Regions from separate parts of the Gracilibacillus sp. JCM 18966 genome, predicted to be linked through region 2. Evidence: a T-box and tRNA genes for the amino acid it is inferred to sense, from the RefSeq annotation. Region 2 holds a T-box; the other holds one or more tRNA genes.
The links. A T-box is a leader RNA that pairs with one kind of tRNA and senses whether it is charged. The one in region 2 lies ahead of alaS (alanine--tRNA ligase), so its partner is inferred to be a tRNA-Ala.
Positions count from the first base shown of each region.

Region 1: it encodes a tRNA-Ala, which carries the amino acid that the T-box ahead of alaS (alanine--tRNA ligase) is inferred to sense. The anticodon was not compared.

Region 1 is NZ_AP043883.1:862,795-874,148, reverse strand. Features, by position in the region: gene ACZ5N5_RS04055 (KinB-signaling pathway activation protein) at 1-138, shown strand, start outside; gene pdaB (polysaccharide deacetylase family sporulation protein PdaB) at 190-960, opposite strand; gene ACZ5N5_RS04045 (hypothetical protein) at 1,091-1,312, shown strand; gene ACZ5N5_RS04040 (ISLre2 family transposase) at 1,545-2,954, shown strand; rRNA gene ACZ5N5_RS04035 (16S ribosomal RNA) at 3,401-4,962, shown strand; tRNA gene ACZ5N5_RS04030 (tRNA-Ile) at 5,286-5,362, shown strand; tRNA gene ACZ5N5_RS04025 (tRNA-Ala) at 5,373-5,448, shown strand; rRNA gene ACZ5N5_RS04020 (23S ribosomal RNA) at 5,577-8,490, shown strand; rRNA gene rrf (5S ribosomal RNA) at 8,591-8,707, shown strand; tRNA gene ACZ5N5_RS04010 (tRNA-Asn) at 8,742-8,816, shown strand; tRNA gene ACZ5N5_RS04005 (tRNA-Thr) at 8,820-8,892, shown strand; tRNA gene ACZ5N5_RS04000 (tRNA-Glu) at 8,907-8,981, shown strand; tRNA gene ACZ5N5_RS03995 (tRNA-Val) at 9,087-9,162, shown strand; tRNA gene ACZ5N5_RS03990 (tRNA-Thr) at 9,169-9,244, shown strand; tRNA gene ACZ5N5_RS03985 (tRNA-Tyr) at 9,270-9,355, shown strand; tRNA gene ACZ5N5_RS03980 (tRNA-Gln) at 9,411-9,485, shown strand; tRNA gene ACZ5N5_RS03975 (tRNA-Lys) at 10,016-10,091, shown strand; tRNA gene ACZ5N5_RS03970 (tRNA-Ala) at 10,098-10,170, shown strand; gene ACZ5N5_RS03965 (alpha/beta fold hydrolase) at 10,248-11,225, opposite strand; gene ACZ5N5_RS03960 (hypothetical protein) at 11,255-11,354, opposite strand, start outside.
Region 2 is NZ_AP043883.1:2,940,600-2,951,953, forward strand. Features, by position in the region: gene recD2 (SF1B family DNA helicase RecD2) at 1-1,062, shown strand, start outside; gene ACZ5N5_RS14100 (hypothetical protein) at 1,712-1,936, shown strand; gene ACZ5N5_RS14105 (AI-2E family transporter) at 1,942-3,015, shown strand; T-box leader at 3,055-3,262, shown strand; gene alaS (alanine--tRNA ligase) at 3,314-5,947, shown strand; gene ACZ5N5_RS14115 (IreB family regulatory phosphoprotein) at 6,023-6,292, shown strand; gene ruvX (Holliday junction resolvase RuvX) at 6,285-6,701, shown strand; gene ACZ5N5_RS14125 (DUF1292 domain-containing protein) at 6,719-7,006, shown strand; gene mltG (endolytic transglycosylase MltG) at 7,278-8,432, shown strand; gene ACZ5N5_RS14135 (O-methyltransferase) at 8,519-9,172, shown strand; gene udk (uridine kinase) at 9,178-9,807, shown strand; gene greA (transcription elongation factor GreA) at 10,125-10,601, shown strand; gene ACZ5N5_RS14150 (hypothetical protein) at 10,656-10,910, opposite strand; gene ACZ5N5_RS14155 (YrrS family protein) at 11,088-11,354, shown strand, end outside.

The sequences.
Region 1 (11,354 bases), 2.1 Mb from region 2:
GAGTGGGTTCCGGGACTGAGAACCAATGGAGGAGACTATGCTTGGTTAATGATCGTTCCATTAATTATCTGTAATACATATCAATTATTAATCCTTCACCGACTAACCGAAAAAACAAAAGCTACAAAGGGACGTTAAAAAAACGCATTCGCTTACAATACGAGCGAATGCGTTATTAATTTCATGAGTTTACTTATTACTTTTCAATTCACTTTGAGAACCATCTGCATTGGTAATCAATTGAGAGATCGTCACTATATCAAGATTTTTATTTTTTAACTCTGGTATGATAGCCTCTAAAGCCTTATCTGTTTGTTTGACGGAATCTGATGCATGCAATAAAACAATATCCCCTTTTTCTGTGTTTTTCAGTACATGATCCGTAATGGCTTTTGTACCAGGATTTTTCCAGTCGTTGGGGTTCACGCTCCAATGAATGACTTTCATCCCTTGATTTTCTGCGATCGATAGGATTGCTTTATTAATATGTCCATTAGGTGGACGTAATAAGTAGACATCCTCATAACCGAGCTTTGTAAAAGTTTCCTTTGCTTTAGCTATATCACTTCTTACTTGTTCTTCCTCTTGCTCGAGATACGACTTGTACTGATATCCCAGCATCCCTATTTCATGCTTGTCCTCTGCAATTTTCTCCAGTAGGTCTGGATGACGCTCAGCCCATTCCCCACTAACGAAAAAGGTGGCTAATGCTTCTTTTGCTTTTAATTGCTCCAAGATTGGCTCCACTTGCTCTGTTCCATAGCTAATATTAAACGTTAAAGCAACAGATGCGTGCTTTTTATTCCCAGCACTTAGAGCTTTTGGCTCGTCTTGATTAGAGAAAACGGTAAAGGAATAATTAGATTCTAAAAATAAAAAAAGGGCAACAAAAAAAGCAATTGGCACAATGAAAAGAAGCTTTTTACTTTTTTTCATGTCTACTACATATAATTTTCTCATTTATATCCCCCGATTTTATTAGGCTTGTTCTATATGTATGAGCTTGTTCTTAAAATATGCTGTCTAATAATGTTTATTTTTGAAAAAAAGTAGGAATATATATAGTAATAGAAGGTAGGAGTGAACAATTATGTTGGGATTATTGATAAATGAAAAAGAACAAACGGAATTACAATATGTAATAAAGAGAGAATTAGAAGAATTGTTACTAGACCTAGAAGATCACCGTATCGATCAAATGGTGAAACAAAACATGCATGAAAGGTACAAGGTGCTATTTCAATTATATAGAAGAGTTGCATCTCAAGAAGAGATTCAAAAATATATTCCGAAAAGAATTAAGATAGAATGAGTGAGTCTGGTATGGGAAGTGGCCTTGAAATTTAAATGTTAAGATGAAGATCTTGTTTCTATTACGGAGATACGAGGTCTTTATCTGTTTTTAAAGAGAAATTTCTAAATTAAAAGTATGTGTAAAATAGTTCTCGGTGGTATTTCTACAAAATCCTAGCCAAAAAAGAAGAGGCACTCTATCATAAATGTATGCCTACCAGAGCAAATACATCGTAGAAAGAGGCCTCTTCATGAATACTATTATATCAAAATTATACAGATTAATACACCAAACAGATAATTTAATTGATTTCGAGGAAAGTGTTCGTACCTTGATGTATGAGTTGTTTGCGTCCTTGTTGGGGGACGTATTCACCAATATGAACACTGTCATTGTGAAGAAAAAACAAGCGGAAGGCTGGAGGGTTGAAAGAAATGACGAAAGGGAAATTCAATTCACTTTTGGTGGAGTGAGATTTACACATACGCTTATGCATGATTTAGAAGGTCATTCCCACTATCCTTTTGATGAATGGATTGGATTTAAAAAGTACAAGCGTAGAAGTCCTTTTGTAGAAGTAAAGGTTGCCGAAATGGCCGCTGAAAGTACCTACAGAGAAGTGGCTCATGTACTGAAGGAGTGGACAGCTGTAGATATTAGTCACGCAACGGTTGGAACGATTGTGAGAGAGGTTGGGAGAGCACAAGCTATAGCGGATAAGGACATGGTCATTGATTTAGAGGATTCCGCTGAATTGCCAGAAGGTGAAAAAGTTGAGTTTCTTTATGCAGAAGCTGATGGGGTATTCGTTAGGGGAACGGAAAAGAAAAAGAGTCACGAGGTAAGCCATGCGATTATTTACGAAGGCTGGGATAAGAGTGGGAAACGCGTATCTTTGCGTAATCAGAAAGTGCTTATGACAACCAAACCAACCTCGGAATTTTGGAAAGAAGTTCAGGCACTTACTGCCAATCATTATTCTTTGGAAAAGACACGAGTTGTAACGAATAGTGATGGTGGAGCCGGTTACACAGCTGAGAAGTTTCAAGAAGCCTTTTCCCAGTCAGAATATCCTGTTCTAAACCAACTAGACCCTTACCATGTATTCCAAGGGCTTAATCGAGCACTTGGTGCCAAACAGAGTGACTATAAAACGGAATTACGAAAAGCGTTAGAGAATCATGACTTAGAGCATTTTAACTTATGGCTGGATACTTACGAAAGCACGCTTGAAGACTCCAAAAAAACCGAAAAAGTTAAGGTGTTTCGTACGTATATCTTGAACAATTGGGATCGTATTTTGAATTGGAAAAAGCGTATAGATAATCCTCCAGAAGACGCAAGAAATCTAGGTGCGATGGAATCGAATCAGCGACGTGTTACTTACCGTATGAAGAAACGAGGCATGCATTGGAGTTCAGAGGGCGCAGAGGCGATGGTAAAGGTAAAACAAGGCATACTAAACGGCACCTTACGAGAAGTTTATCTTGCGGATCTTAAACGAAGTGCAAGAAAGCAACGAGAAGTGAAGAAGGTTGTCCGCATGTCTTCTTATTTGCATCAACCTACACGCCCGTCGATGGGTGCTAAGCAAGGCGTAATCGGTGTGTATGCACCTCATTCATCCGCCATAGGAAAGCTAGCTAAAAGTTTTAGATAACCATCCTGGCATTTTAAGTTAGGTTCTTGGTCTTTAGAACGTAACTTAAAATGACGGGGAACCAAGCGAAGACATTCGCGCGGTAGCTGGAAAAGCGTACAAATTTAGAGTGCCAGAAATACTGGGATGAATAGGGTACCGAGAAAAGTTTGACACAAACAAATTAAAAATAATACTTGTTTAGCAGGTCAATATGTGATATATTAAATCTTGTCGTCAAAATGATGGAACACTTTTTTATCGTAGTTTCGCACTTTTTACATGTCTTATAAAAAGAATAAAAAAAGTTGTTGACAACCATATTGAAGCGTGATATATTATATTTCGTCGCAAAAAACGACATAAGATATTGATCATTGAAAACTGAACAAAACAACCAGTACAAAAAGTAAGAACATGCTAGCTTTAAGCGAGCTTGATCAACACAAGCACTTCGGTGCATCTATTTTATGGAGAGTTTGATCTTGGCTCAGGACGAACGCTGGCGGCGTGCCTAATACATGCAAGTCGAGCGCGGGAAGCTGACTGAATCCTTCGGGAGGACGTGAGTGGAACGAGCGGCGGACGGGTGAGTAACACGTGGGCAACCTGCCTGTAAGACTGGGATAACTCCGGGAAACCGGGGCTAATACCGGATAGTACTTTAGTTCATAGGAACCGAAGTGGAAAGGTGGCGCAAGCTACCACTTACAGATGGGCCCGCGGTGCATTAGCTAGTTGGTGAGGTAACGGCTCACCAAGGCAACGATGCATAGCCGACCTGAGAGGGTGATCGGCCACACTGGGACTGAGACACGGCCCAGACTCCTACGGGAGGCAGCAGTAGGGAATCTTCCGCAATGGACGAAAGTCTGACGGAGCAACGCCGCGTGAACGAAGAAGGTTTTCGGATCGTAAAGTTCTGTTGTTAGGGAAGAACAAGTACCGTTCGAATAGGGCGGTACCTTGACGGTACCTATCGAGGAAGCCCCGGCTAACTACGTGCCAGCAGCCGCGGTAATACGTAGGGGGCAAGCGTTGTCCGGAATTATTGGGCGTAAAGCGCGCGTAGGCGGTTTCTTAAGTCTGATGTGAAATCTTGCGGCTCAACCGCAAGCGGTCATTGGAAACTGGGGAACTTGAGTACAGAAGAGGAGAGCGGAATTCCACGTGTAGCGGTGAAATGCGTAGAGATGTGGAGGAACACCAGTGGCGAAGGCGGCTCTCTGGTCTGTAACTGACGCTGAGGTGCGAAAGCGTGGGGAGCGAACAGGATTAGATACCCTGGTAGTCCACGCCGTAAACGATGAGTGCTAGGTGTTAGGGGGTTTCCGCCCCTTAGTGCTGCAGTTAACGCATTAAGCACTCCGCCTGGGGAGTACGGCCGCAAGGCTGAAACTCAAAAGAATTGACGGGGGCCCGCACAAGCGGTGGAGCATGTGGTTTAATTCGAAGCAACGCGAAGAACCTTACCAGGTCTTGACATCTTCGGATGTCCCTAGAGATAGGGAGTTCCCTTCGGGGACCGAATGACAGGTGGTGCATGGTTGTCGTCAGCTCGTGTCGTGAGATGTTGGGTTAAGTCCCGCAACGAGCGCAACCCTTGATCTTAGTTGCCAGCATTGAGTTGGGCACTCTAAGGTGACTGCCGGTGACAAACCGGAGGAAGGTGGGGATGACGTCAAATCATCATGCCCCTTATGACCTGGGCTACACACGTGCTACAATGGATGGTACAAAGGGCAGCGAAGCCGTGAGGTGAAGCCAATCCCATAAAACCATTCTCAGTTCGGATTGTAGGCTGCAACTCGCCTACATGAAGCCGGAATCGCTAGTAATCGCGGATCAGCATGCCGCGGTGAATACGTTCCCGGGCCTTGTACACACCGCCCGTCACACCACGAGAGTTGGCAACACCCGAAGTCGGTGGGGTAACCTTTGGAGCCAGCCGCCGAAGGTGGGGCCAATGATTGGGGTGAAGTCGTAACAAGGTAGCCGTATCGGAAGGTGCGGCTGGATCACCTCCTTTCTAAGGATAAAGTGAAAGGCGGAAGCACCCGGTTAGCGACGTACAAACTGCGCCCATGCAACATGGGTGGATCGATGTTACCACGCAAAGTGGTGGTTTTAATCGATCAATCTTACCGAAGGAGATAAAGGAAACACAAGGAGCTTAGCGACTTGATGTTGACTTATCGTACGGAGGTGAGGGAAGTTGTGCTAGTCGCTGGGTGCTGGAGCTAGACACAATAGGAAATGATCTATTAGCGTAGATCATCATAGATTGTACTTGGTTGTTTGGTTCAGTTTTGAGTGATTAATATAACCTCATATTTCATTCACCTTTAGAATGGGCCTGTAGCTCAGCTGGTTAGAGCGCACGCCTGATAAGCGTGAGGTCGGTGGTTCAAGTCCACTCAGGCCCACCATTCTAATCTTGGGGCCTTAGCTCAGCTGGGAGAGCGCCTGCTTTGCACGCAGGAGGTCAGCGGTTCGATCCCGCTAGGCTCCACCATAAAAACATGTACCTTGAAAACTAGATAAGAAGAAATCAGGACGTGAAGGCATCAATAGGCGCCAACACGAAACTGATGACAAGACATCAAATAAAACCAACGACTTTTTCATCTGAAGCATGAGTATAGTTAAGTGAAAAAGGGCGCACGGTGGATGCCTTGGCACTAGGAGCCGAAGAAGGACGGGACAAACACCGATATGTCTCGGGGAGCTGTACGTAAGCATTGATCCGAGAATTTCCGAATGGGGAAACCCTCTACTCGTCATGGAGTAGAACCTCTATCTGAATCCATAGGATAGAGGAGGCAGACCCGGGGAACTGAAACATCTCATTACCCGGAGGAAGAGAAAGCAAACGCGATTTCCCGAGTAGCGGCGAGCGAAACGGAATTAGCCCAAACCAAAAAGCTTGCTTTTTGGGGTTGTAGGACACTCTATACGGAGTTACCAAGAAATACGTTAGACGAATCGATCTGGAAAGGTCAGCCACAGCGGGTAACAGCCCTGTAGTCGAAAGCGTGTTTCCTCCAGAGTGGATCCTGAGTACGGCGGAACACGTGAAATTCCGTCGGAATCTGGGAGGACCATCTCCCAAGGCTAAATACTCCCTAGTGACCGATAGTGAACCAGTACCGTGAGGGAAAGGTGAAAAGCACCCCGGGAGGGGAGTGAAAGAGAACCTGAAACCGTGTGCCTACAAGTAGTCGAAGCCCTTTTATGGGTGACGGCGTACCTTTTGTAGAATGGACCGGCGAGTTACGATCTCCTGCAAGGTTAAGTGGAAGACACGGAGCCGCAGCGAAAGCGAGTCTGAATAGGGCGAGATAGTAGGGGGTCGTAGACCCGAAACCGTGTGATCTACCCATGTCCAGGGTGAAGGTCAGGTAACACTGACTGGAGGCCCGAACCCACGTACGTTGAAAAGTGCGGGGATGAGGTGTGGGTAGGGGTGAAATGCCAATCGAACACGGAGATAGCTGGTTCTCTCCGAAATAGCTTTAGGGCTAGCCTCAAGGGATGTATGTTGGAGGTAGAGCACTGATTGGACTAGGGGCCCTCACCGGGTTACCGAATTCAGTCAAACTCCGAATGCCAATCATATTACCTTGGGAGTCAGACTATGGGTGATAAGGTTCATAGTCGAAAGGGAAACAGCCCAGACCGTCAGCTAAGGTCCCCAAGTATACGTTAAGTGGAAAAGGATGTGGCGTTGCTTAGACAACCAGGATGTTGGCTTAGAAGCAGCCATCATTTAAAGAGTGCGTAATAGCTCACTGGTCGAGTGACGCTGCGCCGAAAATGTACCGGGGCTAAACGTATCACCGAAGCTACGGATTGTTCTACGAACAATGGTAGGAGAGCGTTCTAAGTGCAGTGAAGTCAGACCGTGAGGACTGGTGGAGCACTTAGAAGTGAGAATGCCGGTATGAGTAGCGAAATAGAAGTGAGAATCTTCTACACCGAATGCCTAAGGTTTCCTGAGGAAGGCTCGTCCGCTCAGGGTTAGTCGGGGCCTAAGCCGAGGCCGAAAGGCGTAGGCGATGGACAACAGGTGGATATTCCTGTACCACCCAATTCCGTTTGAGTGATGGGGGGACGCAGTAGGATAAGGAAAGCGCACGACTGGACGTGTGCGTCGAAGCAGTGAGTGAGTCAGATAGGCAAATCCGTCTGGCAATCACAAGCTGTGATCGGGAGGGAAAATGAGTACCGAAGTTCCGGATTTCACACTGCCAAGAAAAGCCTCTAGCAAGGAAAAGGGTGCCCGTACCGCAAACCGACACAGGTAGGCGAGGAGAGAATCCTAAGGTGATCGGGAGAACTCTCGTTAAGGAACTCGGCAAAATGACCCCGTAACTTCGGGAGAAGGGGTGCTTACTTACGAGTAAGCCGCAGTGAAAAGGCCCAAGCGACTGTTTAGCAAAAACACAGGTCTCTGCGAAGCCGAAAGGCGAAGTATAGGGGCTGACACCTGCCCGGTGCTGGAAGGTTAAGGGGATGCGTTAGCATTAGCGAAGCGTTGAACTGAAGCCCCAGTAAACGGCGGCCGTAACTATAACGGTCCTAAGGTAGCGAAATTCCTTGTCGGGTAAGTTCCGACCCGCACGAAAGGTGCAACGACTTGGGCACTGTCTCAACGAGAGACCCGGTGAAATTATACTATGCGTGAAGATGCGCATTACCCGCGACAGGACGGAAAGACCCCGTGGAGCTTTACTGTAGCCTGATATGGAATGTTTGTACAGCTTGTACAGGATAGGTGGGAGCCTGAGAAGCGTGAGCGCTAGCTTACGTGGAGGCGCCGGTGGGATACCACCCTGGCTGTATGAACCTTCTAACCCAGAACCGTGATCCGGTTCGGAGACAGTGTCAGGTGGGCAGTTTGACTGGGGCGGTCGCCTCCTAAAGAGTAACGGAGGCGCCCAAAGGTTCCCTCAGAATGGTTGGAAATCATTCGAAGAGTGTAAAGGCAGAAGGGAGCTTGACTGCGAGACCTACAAGTCGAGCAGGGACGAAAGTCGGGCTTAGTGATCCGGCGGTACCGAATGGAAGGGCCGTCGCTCAACGGATAAAAGCTACCCCGGGGATAACAGGCTTATCTCCCCCAAGAGTCCACATCGACGGGGAGGTTTGGCACCTCGATGTCGGCTCATCGCATCCTGGGGCTGTAGTCGGTCCCAAGGGTTGGGCTGTTCGCCCATTAAAGCGGTACGCGAGCTGGGTTCAGAACGTCGTGAGACAGTTCGGTCCCTATCCGTCGTGGGCGTTGGAAGTTTGAGAGGAGCTGTCCTTAGTACGAGAGGACCGGGATGGACACACCGCTGGTGCACCAGTTGTTCCGCCAGGAGCATCGCTGGGTAGCTACGTGTGGAAGGGATAAGTGCTGAAAGCATCTAAGCATGAAGCCCCCCTCAAGATGAGACTTCCCCACACTTTAAGTGAGTAAGATCCCTCAGAGACGATGAGGTAGATAGGTTCGAGGTGGAAGCATGGTGACATGTGGAGCTGACGAATACTAATCGATCGAGGACTTATCTATACGTTCTTTGGATGAAAAACCAATGGTTTGTCTACTTCTTATCTAGTTTTGATGGTATAGTTTCTCCCATCTTAATAAGGATTAGCTTATATCCACCAAGTCTGGTGGCGATAGCGGAGAGGTCACACCTGTTCCCATACCGAACACAGTAGTTAAGCTCTCCAGCGCCCATGGTAGTTGGGGCTCACGCCCCTGCAAGAGTAGGACGCTGCCAGGCAAAGCTTTGAGAAGCAACAGAAGTAAATGTTTATTCCACAGTAGCTCAGTGGTAGAGCAATCGGCTGTTAACCGATCGGTCGTAGGTTCGAATCCTACCTGTGGAGCCACTTGCTTCCATAGCTCAGTCGGTAGAGCACTTCCATGGTAAGGAAGGGGTCGTCGGTTCAAGTCCGGCTGGAAGCTCTCCTAGATTTACTGGCCCGTTGGTCAAGTGGTTAAGACACCGCCCTTTCACGGCGGTAACACGGGTTCGAATCCCGTACGGGTCACCATAATAACCACAGTAATCATTAGTTATTGCTACTTTATATTAAGGATGGCATGCTAAGATCGCGACGTCCCTGTCGCAACGCATGCACTTGCACATCCTGTGCGGCGGAGGATTAGCTCAGCTGGGAGAGCACTTGCCTTACAAGCAAGGGGTCGCAGGTTCGAGCCCTGCATCCTCCACCATGTTATGCCGGTCTAGCTCAATTGGTAGAGCAACTGACTTGTAATCAGTAGGTTGGGGGTTCAAGTCCTCTGGCCGGCACCACTGGAACTAGATCATAATTTTATTTGGAGGGATAGCGAAGTTGGCCAAACGCGGCGGACTGTAAATCCGCTCCCATCGGGTTCGTAGGTTCGAGTCCTACTCCCTCCACCATTTATTATGTATAAATTTAGATCAGGCGTGTATACTATCGATATACGTTTTTTGTTGGGCTATAGCCAAGCGGTAAGGCAACGGTTTTTGGTACCGTCATGCGCTGGTTCGAATCCAGCTAGCCCAGCCATTCTTTTTTCTACATATAAAATTTAGGGTTAAATGCATATAAACTATAACAATTAGAATGAAACTATGGGATAGAAGCCATTAGCTCAGTTGGTAGAGCAACGAGCAATACTTCTACCGAATAAACTACGAGTAACCCCGAAGCATTAATCATCATCGAATAAACTAGAAGATGCAGGGGTTAACATAATGAACGCTCTTTGAATTAGGGAGAAAATTATTTTAACGAGCCATTAGCTCAGTTGGTAGAGCAACGAGCAATACTTCTACCGAATAAACTACGAGTAACCCCGAAGCATTAATCATCATCGAATAAACTAGAAGATGCAGGGGTTAACATAATGAACGCTCTTTGAATTAGGGAGAAAATTATTTTAACGAGCCATTAGCTCAGTTGGTAGAGCAACGAGCAATACTTCTACCGAATAAACTACGAGTAACCCCGAAGCATTAATCATCATCGAATAAACTAGAAGATGCAGGGGTTAACATAATGAACGCTCTTTGAATTAGGGAGAAAATTATTTTAACGAGCCATTAGCTCAGTTGGTAGAGCATCTGACTTTTAATCAGAGGGTCGGAGGTTCGAATCCTCCATGGCTCACCATTTTTAGGGGCCTTAGCTCAGCTGGGAGAGCGCCTGCTTTGCACGCAGGAGGTCAGCGGTTCGATCCCGCTAGGCTCCATTTTTATTTTGTCAAAGACGGAAACCGAACTATGATTTTAAAATAGTTCGGTTTTTGCTGTATAATAGAGAATTGCTTCAGTTGTTTTTATCTATATTTTCCTTCCATTCTTCGAATTGCTTAGCCATATCCTTAGCACGAGTCCAGTGTAAATAATGATGTCCCTCTAGTGTGATGACCTTACTGGAATGATGATCATGTAACTGTTCCTTATAAAATGTTTCTAGTGATTTCCTTCCCTGTGACTCTTCTTTCGTTGTGAAAACTAAGACAGGAATTGTAGGTGGAAAAGTCATATTCTTCGTTTTCTGTACATTGTTTCCTATTTGCTTAGCTTCTTCAACAATATTTTCATTATAGCCTTTCCAAGCTGAAATGGCTTTTGTCATTTTTAAGTTTTCCTCTGTATATGTTCCTTTTTCCGCTATTGGTAAAAAATCATCTGGATTCACCATTGTAACAAGTCGTCCAATCCCTGTTGGTGCTAAATATTTCATATAGTTAGGCATCGTCGGTGCTGATTCATTAAAATAAGCTAGAGCTTGTGGTAAAGTAAAGTCTATTCCTACCACTGATTGAATTTCATCTGGATATTTATTAGCATAATACAAGCTGTAAATCCCAGAAATAGAATGTGGCATCAATATGTACGGACCTTCTATACCTGCTTTTTTTAGAGCAGATCGAATCTCTTCTACAATGTTCTTTACTGTACGCTCTTTGTTAGTACTATCGCTCCAGCCATAACCAAAGCTCTCAATGGATACTACATTGTTTTGCTTTGCCAGCTCGTTAATCAATGGCTCAAAATCTAACACAGGTGCAGCAGTTCCTAGGCCACTAAGTAATACAATCGTATTTTCACCTTTCCCTTTTGTATAGACATGCATATTCTTTCCATCGACCTCTACTAATTCCCCTATTGGACTATACTTATTCTTTTCGTTGAGAGTCATTAGCTGATGTGCTAGAAACCAAACAAAACTTATTGCTGTTAAAAATAAAAGGATATTTCTTGTAAATAGCCAAAATCGATTTTTTCTTTTTTGTGCCATTCCTTGATTCCTCCATTATGATAAATAGTTTAACTAACTGCTTGGTGTAATTTTCCTTCATACACGAATTCTAATTTAGGAATTTGTTGTAAATCATATGGAGTAACCAGCTCTAGAGGCTTGTCAAAT
Region 2 (11,354 bases):
AAAATAATTGTCATCGATGAGTTTTCGATGGTAGACATATGGCTTGCTTATCAATTGTTCCGAGCTATACCTAGTGATATGCAAGTCTTGATCGTCGGTGATGAAGATCAATTACCATCTGTTGGACCTGGTCAAGTTTTGGCAGATTTATTGGCAAGTAAAGTAGTAAAGTCCATTCAGCTAACAGAAGTATATCGCCAAAAGGAAGGGTCAAAAATAATCCAGCTTGCTCACGAGATTAAAAATGGTCAGGTGGAGAAAGAAACGCTTGTGAAAGCTAATGATTTTAATTTTTTTAAATGTTCTGATTATCAGGTTGTCGATATTGTGAAGCAAATAGTGAAAAAGGCACACGATAAAGGTGTCGATCTACGACAAATTCAAGTGCTTGCACCAATGTATCGATCAAAGGCAGGAATCCATCGATTAAACGAAGAACTACAAAAAGTGTTAAATCCTTCCGTGCCTGGTAGAAGAGAAATGCGTTTTGGAGAGATGGTTTTCCGAAAAGGAGATAAAGTGATCCAGCTCGTTAATCAGCCCGAGGATGGAGTTTTCAATGGGGATATTGGAGAGGTAGTAGCCATTTTTGAAAAGGATGAAAATATGGAGCAAGAGGAACAAGTAGTGGTGGCCTTTGAAGACCGAGAGGTTCCTTATGCTAAAACAGATTTAATGAATTTAATGCATGCTTATTGTACGTCAATTCATAAATCTCAAGGGAGCGAGTTTGCTATTGTTATACTTCCAATTATTAGGGGGTATAACCGAATGCTACGAAAAAACTTAATTTATACAGCTATCACTCGTGCTAAGCAATCGCTTGTCATTTGCGGAGATGAGGATGCATTTTTAAAAGGGGTGCTAACAGAAGATACCAATCAACGCTACTCTTCCTTAGGGGAGTTTTTACAAGAACTTTTTGGCATGGAAGAGAAGGAAGAGCTTAAGGAAATAGAAAGTGACGATGAAACAGCTACTGAAAAGACAGCAGATGAGTTGCTATTACAGGTGAAGGTTGGCCAAGAGGATTTTTCGCCTTATGATTTTATGGAAGATTAAGTGAAGATTTATTGGAAATTAGCTGTGCTACTTATTCTAATAGTTTCACTAATTAACAGGTTTCCGAGGTGGCGGTTGTTTTGAACAATATATCACAGTTGCATGCTGTACAAATCTTAATTAAGTACTGATTTGAGATGAGGACTAGCGAAAATGGTACTTATTACAGTTTTAAGTACTGATTTGAGACGAGGACTAGCGAAAATGGTACTTATTACAGTTTTAAGTACCAATTTGAGATGAGGACTAGCGAAAATGGTACTTATTACAGTTTTAAGTACCAATTTGAGACGAGGACTAGCGAAAATGGTACTTATTACAGTTTTAAGTACTAATTTGAGATGAGGACTAGCGAAAATGGTACTTATTACAGTTTTAAGTACTAATTTGAGATGAGGACTAGCGAAAATGGTACTTATTACAGTTTTAAGTACCGATTTGAGATGAGGACTAGCGAAAATGGCTTTTATGGCAGCCCCACTGTTAGAGCTTTTCCATACAGGCGTTTGGCATAACAAGTATCAATCATAAAACCTTCACTCACTCATTGAATACATTGTTTCCACAATAGAAAAAAAGTACGGCAAAAGATCATTTCTTTCATTTATCCATCCTTATGATGTGTATAAAAATCCTTATTATGGAAAGGATGTATGGTAAAAACGTAAGAAATGAGGGAACTTTGGTGATTTGCCCAAACTGCAGAAGCAAGGATATTGGAATTATTGGGACTAACCAGTATTATTGCTGGAATTGTTATATAGAGCTATCAATACAAAATGATCTCCTTCACCTTCACGAAGTAGAAATGGATGGTTCCTTAAGCTCTTTAGATGACCTTTTTTCCGATGAGGAAAGAAGAGTAGAGAGGTAATGATGATGAAGAATCAAGCAAAAAAGGTTCGCATTGCGCTTCAGTTAATCATCCTTTGCCTTGCCGTACTCTTTTTCTATCTATTAATCATTTTATTCCCATTTTATAAAAGCTTATTGCTCATGTTTTTTCAAATTATCCTACCTTTTCTCATAGCGGGTTTGATAGCATATTTATTGCACCCAGTTGTAGAGAAGATTCATCAATACAATATTCCACGAACAATCGCTATATTACTAATTTATTTATTCTTTTTTCTAATAGCTGGTCTAGGAATCTATTTCTATTTTCCGACGATCGTAAGACAATTAAATGAGTTCAGACTGAACATTCCACAATTAATCGAGTCCTATCAGACCTTTTTATATAGTATTTATGATCAAACATCATTTTTGCCAGAAGGCTTTCATGATAAATTAGATGAATTTTTTCTTAACATAGAGAATAGGCTTGGCAATATCTTCACAGCGATAATGGATAATATTCCAATGGTTTTTGATGTGTTTGTCATGATTGCCGTAATCCCCATTTTGTCTTTTTATTTTTTAAAGGATTACAGCCGTTTGGAAAAAGGGGTACTCAAGCTAATACCTACTAGATATCATGCCTTTACAAAAAGATTAGCAAATGAAATGGAAGAGAGTTTAGGTCAATATATTCGAGGGCAAATTTTAGTTTGCTTCTTAGTCGGCTTTATTGCCTACTTATTATTAAAATGGATTGGAATGGAATATTCCATCCTACTCGGGGTTATTATTGGTTTAACCAACTTCATTCCATATTTTGGTCCAATTATTGGTGCCATTCCTGCACTTTTAATCGCCTTTACGATTTCGACTAAAATGGTGTTATTCGTATTGCTTGTCATTTTAGCTGTTCAGCTTACAGAAGGGAATCTGCTTTCTCCTTTTATTGTTGGTAAAAGTATTCGCATCCATCCTATTTATATCATTCTTGCATTATTTATTGCAGCAAAAGTGGGAGGAGTGATTGGAATGATCCTAGCCGTTCCTTTATTAGCAATCGGGAGAGTGGCGGTCCCGCTTATTTACCGACAGATGAAACAAATTGACAGATAGCCATTTTTTCAATATAATATCCTAGCGAAGTCATATAACGGTAAAACGATGAAAAACATGAGTAGGTAGCTAACATTTCTAGAGAGGAATTTCCTTGGCTGGAAGAAATTCTAATGCACTGGTTACTGAAGCTAGTTTGAAGTGCAGTTTAATCACTGCCGGTGGTATCCACGTTACGGATCGAAAGATGATAGCTTTGGAATAAAGCTATAATTAGGGTGGTACCGCGGAAACTCTCGTCCCTTTGCTTTATAGCAGGGATGGGAGTTTTTTTACTATAAAACGGAGGTATAATAAAATGAAACAATTATCATCTGCACAGGTTCGTAAAATGTTTTTGGATTTCTTTAAAGAAAAGGGTCATGAAATAGAACCAAGTGCCTCATTAGTACCAAAGGATGACCCAACACTACTATGGATTAACAGTGGTGTAGCTACATTGAAAAAATACTTTGATGGACGTGTTATCCCAGAAAATCCTAGAATTACAAATGCACAAAAATCAATTAGAACAAATGATATTACAAACGTCGGTTATACAGCGAGACATCACACCTTTTTTGAAATGCTTGGTAATTTTTCCATTGGTGATTATTTTAAAGAGGAAGCGATTGATTTTGCGTGGGAGTTCTTAACAGGAGACAAATGGATTGGATTTGATAGTGAAAAGCTATCGGTTACAGTCCACCCCGAGGATGAAGAAGCTTACAAGCTTTGGCGGGATAAGATCGGTTTACCAGAAGAACGAATTATACGAATTGAAGAGAACTTTTGGGATATTGGGGAAGGACCAAGTGGACCAAATACGGAGATTTTTTATGATCGTGGGGAGGAATATGGCAATGATCCGAGTGATCCTGAGCTATACCCTGGTGGAGAAAATGAGCGCTATCTAGAAATTTGGAACCTTGTTTTTTCTCAATTTAACCATAACCCAGATGATAGCTACACACCTCTTCCGAAGAAAAACATTGATACCGGTATGGGACTTGAACGTTTAGTAAGTGTTATTCAAGGAACAAGAACAAATTTTGAAACAGATTTATTCTTACCGATTATACAAGCTACTGAAAAAATGGCAAACACAAAATATCAGACAAAAGCTGAATCAGATGTTGCCTTTAAAGTGATTGCAGACCATATTAGAACAGTCACTTTTGCCGTGAGTGATGGTGCACTTCCTTCTAATGAAGGTAGAGGATATGTACTAAGACGGTTATTACGTCGTGCAGTACGGTATGCGAAACAAATTGGAATTGAAAAGCCTTTTATGTTCAAACTTGTACCAACTGTAGCAACAATAATGGAAGCATTCTATCCAGAGGTGAAGGCAAAGGAAGCCTTTATTCAAAATGTTGTTCAAACAGAGGAAGAAAGATTCCATGAAACCTTACAAGAAGGTTTACAGATTTTAAATACCATTGTTAAACGTGAAAAAGAAGAGAATAGTAGTATATTTCCAGGGGAAGAAGTTTTCCGATTATATGATACCTATGGCTTTCCAAAAGAATTAACAGAGGAATATGTCGCTGAAGCTGGGTTTACAATAGATGAAGAAGGTTTTGAAAAAGAGATGGAAAAACAACGCGACAGAGCTCGAAATGCTAGACAAAAGGTTGATTCAATGCAGATTCAAGATGGTGTCCTAGCTAGCATAGATGCGAATAGTACGTTCATTGGATATGACCAATTACGAATTGATACGACTGTTTCAGCGATCGTGGCAGAAAAAGAAACCGTTTCTTCTATTCAGGATGGTCAAGAAGCTTATTTAATCCTAGCAGAGACGCCATTTTATGCAGAAAGTGGTGGACAAATAGCAGATAAAGGTTTGATCTTTAGCAAAAATGGAGAGGCTGAAGTACTGGATGTCCAAAAAGCACCGAATGGACAAAATCTTCATCGGATTCTAGTGAAAAAAGGGACCGTTTCTACGAATGAACAAGTAACGGCTCGTGTAGATGAATCATCACGTCAGTTTATTATAAAGAACCATACGGCAACCCATTTATTGCACCAAGCATTAAAGGATGTATTAGGAACACATGTTAATCAAGCGGGCTCTCTAGTCACTAGTAATCGTCTTCGCTTTGACTTTTCCCACTTTGGCGCTATAACCGAAGAAGAAATTGTAGAAATTGAGCAGCTCGTCAATGAAAAAATATGGGCATCCATTCCAGTAATGATTAGCAATAAAAAATTAGCGGAAGCAAAAGAGATGGGTGCGATGGCATTATTTGGTGAAAAATATGGGGAGATCGTACGTGTTGTTCAAATTGGTGACTATAGTATCGAATTATGTGGTGGATGCCATGTACAAAATTCTGCTGAGATTGGCCTATTTAAAATTGTTTCAGAATCTGGTATAGGTGCTGGAACGAGAAGAATAGAAGCTGTAACTGCCAAAAGTGCCTACCAATTTGTTAATGGAAAGCACCAATTATTAAAAACAGTTGCTTCTAAATTGAAAACGAAGGAAGAGCAAGTTACTGAACGGATTGAACATCTATTTAAAGAAATGAAGGATCAAGCGAAGGAAATGGATTCACTCAGTAAGAAACTGTCTCAACTTGAAGCATCTTCCATTCTAGAAGATGTAAAAGAAATAAATGGAGTTAAGGTTTTAGCCAAACAAGTGGATGTCTCTGATATGAACCAGCTCCGTCAAATGGTTGATGATATGAAGCAAAAATTAAAATCTGCGATTATTTTATTAGCAACTGTTCAAAATAATAAGGTTCAATTAGCTGCAGGGGTGACCAAAGATTTAGTCCAACAATATCACGCTGGTAATCTAATCAAAGAAACGGCTAAAATATGTGGTGGCGGCGGTGGCGGCCGTCCAGATATGGCACAAGCTGGTGGAAAAGACCCAAGCAAGATTCAAGAAGCATTACAATATGTAGAAAAATATGCAGAAAAGAAAGTCTAAGTTTGGTAATTTTCTATTATAAAAGGTATAATAGGGACACAATAGAGTAAATTAGTATCGTTTGGGGGTGCTTCCATGGATGGAATGGATAAAACAATGAAATTTAATTTTGCTGAAGAACCCGTTGAGAAGGATGTTAGCGAAGTACTTTTATTAGTACATGAAGCATTAGAGGAAAAAGGTTATCATCCAATAAATCAAATTGTTGGTTATTTACTATCAGGTGATCCAGCATATATTCCCCGTCATAAGGATGCACGAAATTTGATTAGGAGAATTGAGCGTGATGAAATATTGGAAGAATTAGTCCAATATTATATTAGCTCGAATAAGCATAATGGGTAAAATTCTAGGGTTAGATGTGGGCTCGAAAACAGTAGGAGTCGCAATAAGCGATGGTTTGGGCTGGACAGCTCAAGGCTTAACGACCCTACAGTGGCAAGAACCTGTTTTCGAGTCTGTAAAAAGCGAATTAGCTACAATTATTCAAGATCATGAAGTAGAAAAGGTTGTCATTGGTTTACCCAAAAACATGAATGGCACAATTGGTCCTCGAGGTGAGGCATCACAAGAGTTCGCCAAATTTGTCGAAAACCATTTTTCACTGCCGGCTATATTATGGGACGAACGTCTTACAACCATGGCGGCGGAAAAAGTTCTACTTGAAGCAGATATTAGTCGGAAAAAGCGCAAGAAGGTCATCGACAAAATGGCTGCAGTAATGATATTACAAGGTTATTTAGATAGTAAGTAAAAAAGGAGGTCATTTGAGTGCCACTAGAAGAAAAGGAACGTATCATTATTCCTGACGAAAATGGTGAAGAACATTTATTCGAAGTGCTTTTTACATTTGATGTGGATGAAACCGCACAATCTTATGTAGCAGTAGTACCTGCTGAACAAAAAGAAGATGAAGAGGTAGAAGTATTTGCCTTTCGTTATGAAGAAAAACAAAATGACGATGACTTAGCACTTTATCACATTGAATCAGATGAAGAGTGGGATATGGTAGAAGAAGTGCTCAATACCATTGCAGAAAATGAAGATTTACAAGAATAATGAAAGCTGGCTAGTGTCATCTAGCCAGCTTTTTTATACGTAAAGTATAAATTTTTTTTGCAGGAAGTAAAGCGATGAAGCGAAAATTTTGATGTCCAAAGTATCCGAATGGAATTTTTAGAGGAAATACCATTGAAGCTATTGTAAACCAGATACGTGTGTAAATGAGTAAAAGAATTAAAAATTTACTAATACTCCCAAATTTCGATAGGTTCAGTTTTCCTTTGCTGAATTTTGTAGTATAATATATCGGGTGAGAGGGGGATTCCTTATGGGGAAAGAGACCGATGAAACCAATCTAAAGAAAAATAACAAACCTACATATAAAGAAATTGCTCAACAGCGAGGGAAAGAAGCTAGTGTGGCGAGAAAGATATTCTTGATCATTTTTCTTGTACTATTATTCATCATTATTGTAGGTGGATTTCTAGGATATAAATATGTCAAAAATGGACTGACACCTGTTGATCCTAGTAATAAGGAAACGATAAATGTTACGATTCCACTCGGGTCAAGCACCTCCAATATTGCTTTCATCTTAGAAGAGAATGGGATTATTGCTAATAGCTTAATCTACCGATTCTATGTCAAATTTAACAATGCCTCTGACTTTCAAGCTGGTGATTATGCATTATCACCTTCGATGACATTAGAGGAGGTTACAGAGGAGCTTCAAACAGGTTCTGTTACCCAGGCAGGAGCCGTACGTGTCACCATACCTGAAGGACGTAACATAGAGGAAATAGCGGAGACTTATGAAAAAACAGCAAAGATAGATAAAGACGCCTTTTTAGAAAAGATGTCAGATAAAGCTTATATACAAGAGCTAATAAAACAGTATCCTGATATTTTGACAGAAGATATTTTGCAAGAGGATATTCGTTACCCGCTAGAGGGATATTTGTTTCCGGCAACTTATCAGTTTGCCGAAGAGAAACCAAGTATTGAAAAAGTGGTTACAAGCATGCTGAATAAGACGAAAGAGGTATTTATGCCTTACCTAGAACAGATTAAAGGCATGGAGCAATTTAATATGCACGATATTTTCACTTTTGCATCATTAGTAGAGGAAGAGGCACCAAACAATGAGGATCGTCGACTCATTTCTGGAGTTTTTTATAATCGAATAGATGAAGGCATGCGACTCCAAACAGATCCAACGGTAATTTATGCACATGGTGAACATATTTCAAGATTAACGTATGATCACTACGAGATTGAATCACCCTATAATACGTATACAGTAACAGGCTTACCGATTGGTCCTATTGCTAATTTCGGTGTTAGCTCTCTACAAGCTGTCTTAGAGCCACAAGACTCCAATTATTTATATTTCTTGGCAGATCAAGAAGGAAATGTACATTATTCTACAACCTATGAGGAACATCAGACACTAGAAGAAAAATATATTCACTCACAAGATTAAACGTGGATGGAAGCAGGGGAGAACATTATCCCTGCTTTTCCATTGCAAACTCTACTATACAATATCGCTCGGGGAGGAGCCTATAAGTGATTCAACCAGTCATTACCGATTATTTAAAAGGCTTAAAAAAGGACAAGCCAGAATGGACAACAATATTGGAATTAGAAGCCCAAAATGACCATGTTCCTATAATGGACCAAATTAGCATGGATTTTCTAGTTCAACTACTTCGTATAAAAAATGCCAAAAAGATATTAGAGATTGGTACAGCGATTGGTTATTCTGCATTACAAATGAGTCAAGTCTCAAATGAAATACAGGTTGTTACGGTCGAAAGAGATGTAAACATGTTTGAGCGTGCATTGTCAAACATAGAAAAATTAAAGAAACAAAAGCAGATCCATCCGATTTTTGGGGATGCTTTAAAAGTACAACAAGAAGTGGAAGAAAGAGCGCCATATGATCTTCTTTTTATTGATGCCGCTAAAGGACAATACCAGAAGTTTTTTGAACTATATGAGCCAATGCTTAAAGAGGATGGTTTAATTGTTACCGATAATGTGCTATTTCGTGGACTTGTCGCAGATAGTACAGATGCCTCGAAAAGATTACAAAAGCTTTCGGAGAAAATTGATCAATATAATCAATGGCTAATCCATCATCCAGATTACGTAACCACGATCGTACCTATTGGAGATGGAGTGGCCTTAAGTGTACCAAAACGGAACATAGGAGTGTAAACAACATGGAAAGAAAGAAGCCCGTTATTATTGGTGTTGCAGGGGGCTCCGGCTCCGGAAAAACCTCTGTTACAAAATCCATTCAAAATCGTTTTATCGATCAATCTGTTCTTGTTATTGAGCAAGACTTTTACTATAAAGATCAGTCGCATATGGAATTGGAAGAGAGGTTACAAACAAATTATGACCATCCATTAGCATTTGATCATGACCTACTAATTGAACATATCCAAGCACTGGTGAATCATCAACCAATCGATAAACCAATTTACGATTATAAGCTTCACACAAGGTCTGACGAAACGGAAAAGGTTGAACCAAAGGATGTTATCATAATTGAAGGTATTTTAATATTAGATGATCCCAGATTAGTCGATTTGATGGATATTAAAGTATTTGTCGATACAGATGCGGATTTACGTATTATCCGTCGTCTATTACGCGATATTAATGAGAGAGGCCGCTCTATTGATTCCGTCATTCATCAATATTTAGAAACCGTAAGGCCTGCACACTTGCAGTTTATTGAGCCGACTAAACGCTATGCAGATATTATTATTCCTGAAGGCGGCCAGAACATGGTTGCGATTGACTTATTAGCTACAAAAGTAGAGACGATTTTAGCCAAAAAATAATTTTAGATCCGTCAATAATAGAAAACTATTGAAAAATAATCCGAAATCTGCCATAGTAGTGGTTAGTATAATATTTTATCACGATGAGCAACTCTCAGTTAGCTTCAAAAGATGCCACAAATATCTTTATTTGTGGTATAATCTTTATTTACATGATACTACCAGCTAAAAGGATGTCTCGAAGTATAGCACCATTTACATACCAAACGAATTTCTGAGCTGTAAAAAATGGTGATAAATAAATGAATTTTTCATACAAATAAAGAGATATTCTCACAATCAATCAGTTAGTAATTGGAATGAAGGAGTGTAGGAACATGCCAGAAGAAAAAAGCTATTATATGACAGACGAAGGAAAAGTAAAATTAGAACAAGAACTGGAATATTTAAAAACAGAAAGAAGACAAGAAGTTGTAGAAAGAATTAAAATTGCAAGAGGATTTGGAGATCTCTCAGAGAATTCGGAATATGATGCGGCTAAGGATGAACAAGCATTTGTTGAATCACGTATCGCACAAATTGAGAATATGATCCGTAATGCTGTAATTATTGAAAATGATACCGATAATCCTGATATAGTTTCCCTTGGAAAAACCGTTACCTTTCAAGAACTGCCAGATGGTGAAGAGGAGAGCTACACCATTGTCGGAAGTGCCGAGGCAGATCCTTTTGAAGGAAAGATATCCAATGATTCACCAATAGCCAAAAGTCTTTTAGGACATTCTATTGGAGAGGAATTGACCGTACCTACACCAGCTGGTGACATGCAAGTGAAAATCTTAAATGTAGAATAAATAAAATGGATACCCTTTAAGTGGGTATCCATTTCTATTATGTATATTCTGCATTTACATATTTAAATGAACGGATGATGGACATGTTACTTCATGAAAAGGGAAGGTGGTTTTCAGTCTTTCTTCAATGAACCCCTCTTTGTTTGTTTCTAAAATAAACTGAAAGATAATTTCTTCTGATATGGAGTGAAATTCTAGCGTAATACCATTGAAAAAATAGATACATAATAACTTTTTTTCTTTGTCATAGCTAATGGAGTCAAAGGAATTTAATTCCCATAATTGACGATTAAAAGTTGTAGTTTTCATCAAAATCACACTCCTAACCCTTTCTTAATATAATATATTCCATATTTATGGACAAAATCCTGCTCATATGACAAAAAAAGAAAAAATTCGTTACAAATATTACATTTTTTCATGATAATATTCATTTGCTGTATCAAATAAACTTCTAGTATAATAAGCAAATAGGAGGTTTTGTCTATGTCAGAGGAATGGGAAAGCCAAACTAGAAAAAATCGATACGTTAAAAAAAGAAAAAACACAAAATTAATCACAGGACTAAGTATTGTTGGTATTATATTGATCGCCATACTCATTTTCATGCTCATCTTTGGTGGGGATGATGAGAAAGATCAGAAAGAAGAGAACAATCAACCAACCGAACAACAAGAGCAACAAGATCAAGATCAACAGCAAGAACAAGAAGATAATAGTGGAACAGAAGATCAAAATAATGAAGAGATGGAT